One region of the Dehalobacter sp. CP genome, then DNA from elsewhere that is predicted to be linked to it. Evidence: riboswitches for the same ligand, from Rfam matches in the RefSeq annotation. Region 1 holds a riboswitch; the other holds the start of a gene.
The links. Region 1 has a riboswitch for cyclic di-GMP ahead of AAH944_RS12840 (DUF5667 domain-containing protein). Riboswitches for the same ligand answer to the same signal wherever they lie in the genome.

Region 1 (3,357 bases):
CATGCCTTTCTTGGGTTGCACGGATGCATCGACATAAACCTTGCCCATCAGGTCATACATAGCGTCCAAATGCACAAGATTGTAATTTTTGCTATCTTCGCTGTTCCTGATGGAGGAGAATCCATCATTTGAATTTGACGGAAGTCTCAAATCCGAACCGTCAACAGCGAGCAGCCTGTAGTCTTGTAATGAATTCTCCGATACTGCTAATCTTGTAAATTCGTGAAACAGTAGTTTCAGTGCTTCTGGACGAATTTTGTCTCTCTGTTGGACAAATGCTGAAGCGGTTGCAGTCTCTGACGAATAACCCAGCCAATCATATAATTCTTTTGAAAGGCTATTGCCTCCCATGCCTACAAGCATAAGCAGCATAGTATGCAGTGATAATTTCCGTTCGCGTGAAAAATCTTGCCCTGGTCGTTTCACGCAAGCCGGTAAATCTGCTGTGATTGAGCGTATTGCTTGGTGCAGCGCAGTTCGTACCTGCTCTGGATATGCTTTCTTTTTCATTTTAGAAGGCCTCCTTAAAAATGTCCTCATTTTCAAGGCGAAGCCTTCGATTTTTATTTATTTGTCAAGTGTTTTTTTACAATTGATAAATTTTATATGCCCACCTGTATGTATAAGAAAAACACAACCATCTTAATCTGGATGGTTGTGTTTTTTAGGCCTTAACTTAATGACATTGACTACGAAGGGAGCATATCATTTGCCTGGTGGCTGTCTGTTTTCTTTTTGGGAGGCATTGCATTTTATGCTATTTGAATGATTCTCAGTTATCGAAAATATAAAGTCCTATCTTTTTCCTTGCCCTTTACCGTTATGTCCGTTATTTGAAGAGGTATTCGTGACTGTGTTCTGAATACTTTGAGCATTGACTGTTCCACCACTTTCATCACTTGTGCCATCCACTGTTGTTTCATCCGAAGCAGGCTGGTCATCGGCTATGGCAGTCTGATCGCCAGTAACCGTTACATCCTGATTATCTACAGCCGTTGCATCCTGTTCGTCCCCTGCTTCCAGGCTATCTTCCTGGTCGCTCACGGCTTGGCCCTTATTGGCCTTCTTATATTCTTTTATGTTTTGGGTTTGCTCTTTCAAGACTTCCTTCGTTTCTTTGTTCGTCTCTACTTTGATCTTCTGAACATCTTTCCTGAGCTCCTGCATGTCGTTTTTGTACTGTTCAGCCTGTTCGACTTTTTCCAGGGCAGCGGCAACGGCAGCCTCGTCACCTGAAGCACGGGCTTCACCCAACTCTGCTTTGGCCGCTGCAAATTGCTGCACCGCATCCCCATAGGCTTTTTTGGCAGCCACATAAGCTTTGATCGCAATGGTGTTTTGAACTTCGACTTTAATGATATTCTGCATGATCTCAGCCTGATCTTCTGTCAGATTGCCGCTGATTTTTAAGACGACTTTATCTGCATCGCTTTGAACAAGCTCAATGCTGGCAAGCAGATTGCTGATCACCGTATTCTCTTCTGTGTCAGCTGCGACCGTGTCCTTTTCGGCAGTATCATTTACAGCTGTTTCATCTGTGAAAGTAGTGACGGTCCCATCATCCCCAGTAGCATCTGTAGCCGTCGTGTTCCTACCTTCAGCTGCTTGGGTATCTTCGATCATCTGCTGCACCTGGAAGTTCGCCTTCTTTATTGTATCCGAGTACGCTATCAGAGCCTTTTTCATCAAATCCAACTGGTTTTGTTCGGACATGATTTCCGCCTCGGCCAGCCTTTCATTGGCAAACTCAACGAGCAGTTCCGCTTTTCCTTCATTAGAGAAAGTTACAGCAACCTGGACACTTTCAATCATCTGTTCGATTGAATAGAGCCAGCTGTCCGGTGTTACGCCGGCTTCATCTTCAGCTGAGGCCCGGCCGGTCAAATCCATTGTTGTGGAATCGGTTGTTAGTGTATCTGTTGTTGTATCAGTCGTCGTTGAATCAGTTGTTGTGTCTGTCGTTGGGTCAGTCGTTATTGAATCTGTAGCGGGCTCTATGGCCGTATCAGGAGCACTCGTTGAAACATCCTCGATAACTGTGGTTCCATCCGTGGTTGTTTCAGCAAATACACAAGTTGGAGCGACCGCAATGATTAGCAGGACACAAAGAATTGAAACCAGAATCTTCTTATGGATCATTCTATCTACCCCTTTCGGTAACCCGGCTGTCATAACCTTTCGGTGTTAGACCCGTGGCTTTGCGTCTCCGTCTTTCGACAGATTTGCCATTATCGTTTTGGCTGAAGCCATTATAGTACAGATACTTTTGAAGTTCAATTGTTTTGGGTCTTTTCAGACCAATGGGAGGTAGAAAAGGGACTTTGGTCCTTATCACCGTATGTTTTGGTCGAGCAAGCCCAATCTGCCAGTGGTAAAAAAGGTCTTTCCGTTCACCTAAGTAATCGGTCTTTCTCGTAATATTGTTAGAGAACTGCAGCGCCCATTGGTCACAAAGCAGAATTTACGATAAGCCCAAGTTTAGCCCATTCATATGCTCTATACGCTACAGCAAGCGTGTTTTTTGCAGTCTCAATAGCTGTCTGCTGGCTAATAAAAGTGCACTTCGTTGATTCGAATTGTACCAGTGAAATCTTCCCTAACTTATAACTTAATTGTGCAGTCTTATATTCGCTCTCTACAGCTAAAAGTTTTCTCTGCTCTATGTCAAGTATTCTTTGCTTATCCAGCACAGTTTGATAAGCCTGGTAAAAACTATTCTTAAACTTTCTTTGAGAATCATCTGAGCTAGAGTCTATCTGAATATCATAACTTTTGGTCTTGGCTATAAGATAATCGGCATCAGGATCAATAGCAAGCATTTGAGCTGCTGTAACTTCAGGTACCTTTTTGACTGTTAATTCTGTATTATTATCCTGTGCCAAACTCACATTTAACTGCTGAATCGTTGCTTTTTGGGAAACATTAATCCTTTGAATATTCATTTCAAGCTCGGACAACGTGTTTTCCGCCTTAGCCACGTCTAATTCCGTGGCCATACCGAGGTCTTTTTGAATCTTAATAATCTTGACCTGTCGTTCGGCCAATGATTGTTTTGCCTTTGAATCTTCTAACTGAGTAATGAGAGTATTATATGATATATAAAGGTTTTCGACACCCCAAATCAGCGAATTATTCCCTTTTTGAATATTGACTATCGTATTAATACTATCCCCACTTTCATAGGAGGCTTTTTGCATTAAAAGTAAATTTTTCTGAGCATTTAGTAAATATGCGATCGCTGCCTCATCTTTAGGGTTAGTACCATCACCGGTACCAAAGGCAATGTTCTTGGCATTCCATTCGGACAAATAGTCGTTAGCCACTGTAATCCCCTTGTTCTTGCCGTCATAAGAATCA
Region 2 (3,357 bases), 1.1 Mb from region 1:
TGCATAATCTTGTTAAAAACAGTGACCAGATACGGATCAAACTGTTTGCCGGCGCATTTATTGATTTCAACAAGTGCACTATACGGGTCCATGGCCCGTTTATAAGGCCTTTCATGCGTGATCACATCGTAGGAATCAACAATGGATACAATTCTCGAGAACAGCGGAATTTCATCTTCTTTCAACCCCTGCGGGTAACCTTTCCCATTCCACCATTCATGATGACCGAGAACGGCTTCCGAGACATGCGCTAATTCCATGGAAGACTGCGTGATCCGATAGCCGATTTCGGAATGTTTTTTCATAATGCTCCATTCTTCCGGGGTCAAGTCACCTTGTTTTTTTAAGATTTCCCCGGGAACACCAATTTTGCCGATATCATGCAGCATCGCAACCTGGACAAGTTCGACGATCTCTCTTGGGGATAAGCCGATCTGACTACCGAATTTACTTACCAAACTTTTTAGCCTCATGACATGGGCTTCCGTCTGATAATCTTTTTCCCAGAGCAGTTTTTCCAGGAACTCGATGATCGCAAGGCGGGTTTTCTTGCTTTCATTCAGTTTATTGCTATACATTTTTTCCTCAGCCTGGTTGATCATTTCTGTCAGAGAGTGTTTCCTGTTCTCATAAATCGTCAGGCCAAACGAAATGTCGATCGGTACTGTTTTCGGGCGGGAGATTTTTAGGTTGCTCTTGACATTGTTTAAAAGGACGCCGGCCTGGTCAAGCGGCATACCAGGCATGATAATGATAAACTCGTCCCCACCCCACCGGATAATCACATTCTCCGGGCCGATAGTCTCCTGCATGATTCTGACCCCGTCAGCAAGTAATTCATCCCCTTTTTCATGACCAAAGGTGTCGTTGATTAGTTTCAGACCATTAAAATCCCCCATGACCAATGTTGCAGGCATGAGGGTCTTTTCCAGGAAATTTTCCAGCGTGTTTTCAAAATAAGTACGGCTGTAGGCGCCGGTTAATTTGTCATAAACAATAAGGTTCCTGATATTAGCTTCTTTGCTTTCGAGCTCCTCCCGGATGCTTTGAAAGTACAGGGCCTGCATATTGAGATAAGCAAGCAGACCAACGACGCCGGCAACTAAATAACCGACAGGTGATGGAATAACCTTCATAAATTTGCACAGCGGGTAGAATAAAATCGACAAGGCCCAAAAAATATAAGTATAGCCAAGCATTATTCTGATCGGGCTTTGCGGTGTTTTTGCTTTTAAGCATGTCATAGCTGCTTTGGACAACAATGCGATGATGCAGACAACAGACAGAAGTAAAAGAGCGGTTGTCGGGAGTCCCTGGACAGTAATACATATAAAAGTAAGGATCAAAAAGCCTGCGCTGATATCCCAGAACACCGGATAGCTTTTCTTAAAAAATAGCTGCGTACCCTTGAATACCAGCCAGTAGCCTGCGATCGAAGAGGCATAGTTGATAATTGGAAGCACCAGCGACTGGCTGCCGGTTTCCAGCAATGCAATTCTGGAAAGGTAGGTAATCATCATCATTACAATAGAAAGGCTCCATGCCAAGAAATAATGTTTCTTCTCGGAAAAATATAAAAAACCGTAAGATATCAACAACACCAGGGTAATCGAAATACTGGCTGCAACGATGGAATCCGCTGTCATGTAGATCCTCCCTCAAAAAAAAATCGCGGCCAAAGCAGCCGCGGTTTTCATCTTCTGTGTGCAACCCGACTGTCAATATGCTTCAGCACTTAGACTCGTAGCTTTGCGTCCCTGCTTTTCAACAGGTTTGCCAATGGATCATATGATTTTAACTCAATTATAGTAAAATACACGAAATCTGTCAATAAATGTATGAATAATCAATAAATGTATGAATAATCAATAAATGTATGAATAATCAATAAATGTATGAATATTAAGTAAGTTCCCCGTCATAGGAAGTAATCACTCTGTATAAATCAGGCCGGCGGTCTCTAAAGATCCCCCACTCCAGCCGCTGAACCTCGAGCTGGTCCAGATCAAATTCCGCGACTAGAACAGTTTCTTCGTTTCGTCCGGCCTCCGCTATCTTATTGCCCTGCGGCCCGGCAATGAAAGAAGAACCATAGAAGGTGATTTTGGAATCATCCTCTTCCTCGACACCAATCCGGTTGGATGCGACCACCGGGATCAGGTTCGCGGCAGCATGGCCGAGCATGCAGGCCTGCCAATGGTCTTTGGAATCGATCGTCTGATCCAGCGGTTCTGAACCGATGGCTGTCGGATATAACAGGATCTCCGCCCCCATCAGGGTCATGCAGCGGGCAGCTTCCGGGTACCATTGATCCCAACAGACGCCGACTCCAATCTTGGCGTAGCGCGTCTGCCAGACTTTAAAGCCTGTGTCACCGGGGTTAAAATAGAATTTCTCCTCATAGCCTGGTCCGTCGGGGATATGACTCTTTCTGTATTTGCCAAGGATATCGCCGTCGGCATCGATCATGGCAATCGTATTATAGCGCGCATAGTTTTTCTTCTCATAAAAGCTGATCGGCAGGACGATCTCCAGCTCTCTGGCAATTTTCCGGAAATGTTTGACTGCTTGATTGTTTTCTAGCTCAGCAGCATAAACGTAAAAATCCGATTTTTCTTTCTGACAGAAATACGGGGTTTCGAACAGCTCCTGCAACAAGATGATCTGCGCTCCCCGGGCTGCTGCCTCCCTGACCAGTGTCTCCGCCCCGGCAATATTTTCTTCAACGTTACTGGTGCAGCGCATCTGGGTTGCTGCCACTTTGACGTTTCTCATCGTTAATATTCCTTCCCAACTGCCTGATTTCGGTGTGTTCTGAACCTGATCTTACAGGTGTTTCTACTATTTTGTTAATTTGTATGCATTTTCTATTTTACATGATGCAGAAAAAAACCACAACGCAGAAGAGCGCAACATATAAAAGATGTATCTGTTACGCCCTTCTCTTCATTTATATTTTTCAAATTTTCGTATATGTTGTTGGGCAATTCATACACTCACCTTAAACGGTTTACAGCAGGCATCTGCTGGGTGGTACAGTGAACATTTCCGCCTTCCCTAATAATGGCCATTCCATTAATGGTTCGGATCCGTCTTTCCGGAAAGATCCCGCTCAGGGTTCGAATAGCCATGGCATCTGTTTCGGCAGCCTGGCCGCCGAATACAGGTAAAATGATTCCGCCGTTGACAAAGTAAAAGTTCAAATAACTCAGCGTCAGCCGTTTTCCGTCAGCAAATACGGCGGGAGGCTGCTGTATTGGGATGATTTCAAGGGTTCTTCCTCTGGCGTCTGTTTCCCGGTTTAACACTGCGAGGTTTTCCCGGGTAATCGCATAATTCGGATCGCAAGGGTCATCA

Region 2: another riboswitch for cyclic di-GMP. It lies ahead of AAH944_RS07440 (HD domain-containing phosphohydrolase); the one in region 1 lies ahead of AAH944_RS12840 (DUF5667 domain-containing protein).

The regions. Positions count from the first base shown of each region.
Region 1 covers NZ_CP157399.1:2,574,958-2,578,314, forward strand. The annotation lists gene AAH944_RS12835 (transposase) at 1-510, opposite strand, end outside; gene AAH944_RS12840 (DUF5667 domain-containing protein) at 796-2,139, opposite strand; cyclic di-GMP riboswitch class I at 2,153-2,237, opposite strand; gene AAH944_RS12845 (TolC family protein) at 2,448-3,357, opposite strand, start outside.
Region 2 covers NZ_CP157399.1:1,470,701-1,474,057, forward strand. The annotation lists gene AAH944_RS07440 (HD domain-containing phosphohydrolase) at 1-1,646, opposite strand, end outside; cyclic di-GMP riboswitch class I at 1,703-1,788, opposite strand; gene aguB (N-carbamoylputrescine amidase) at 1,903-2,775, opposite strand; gene AAH944_RS07450 (agmatine deiminase family protein) at 2,997-3,357, opposite strand, start outside.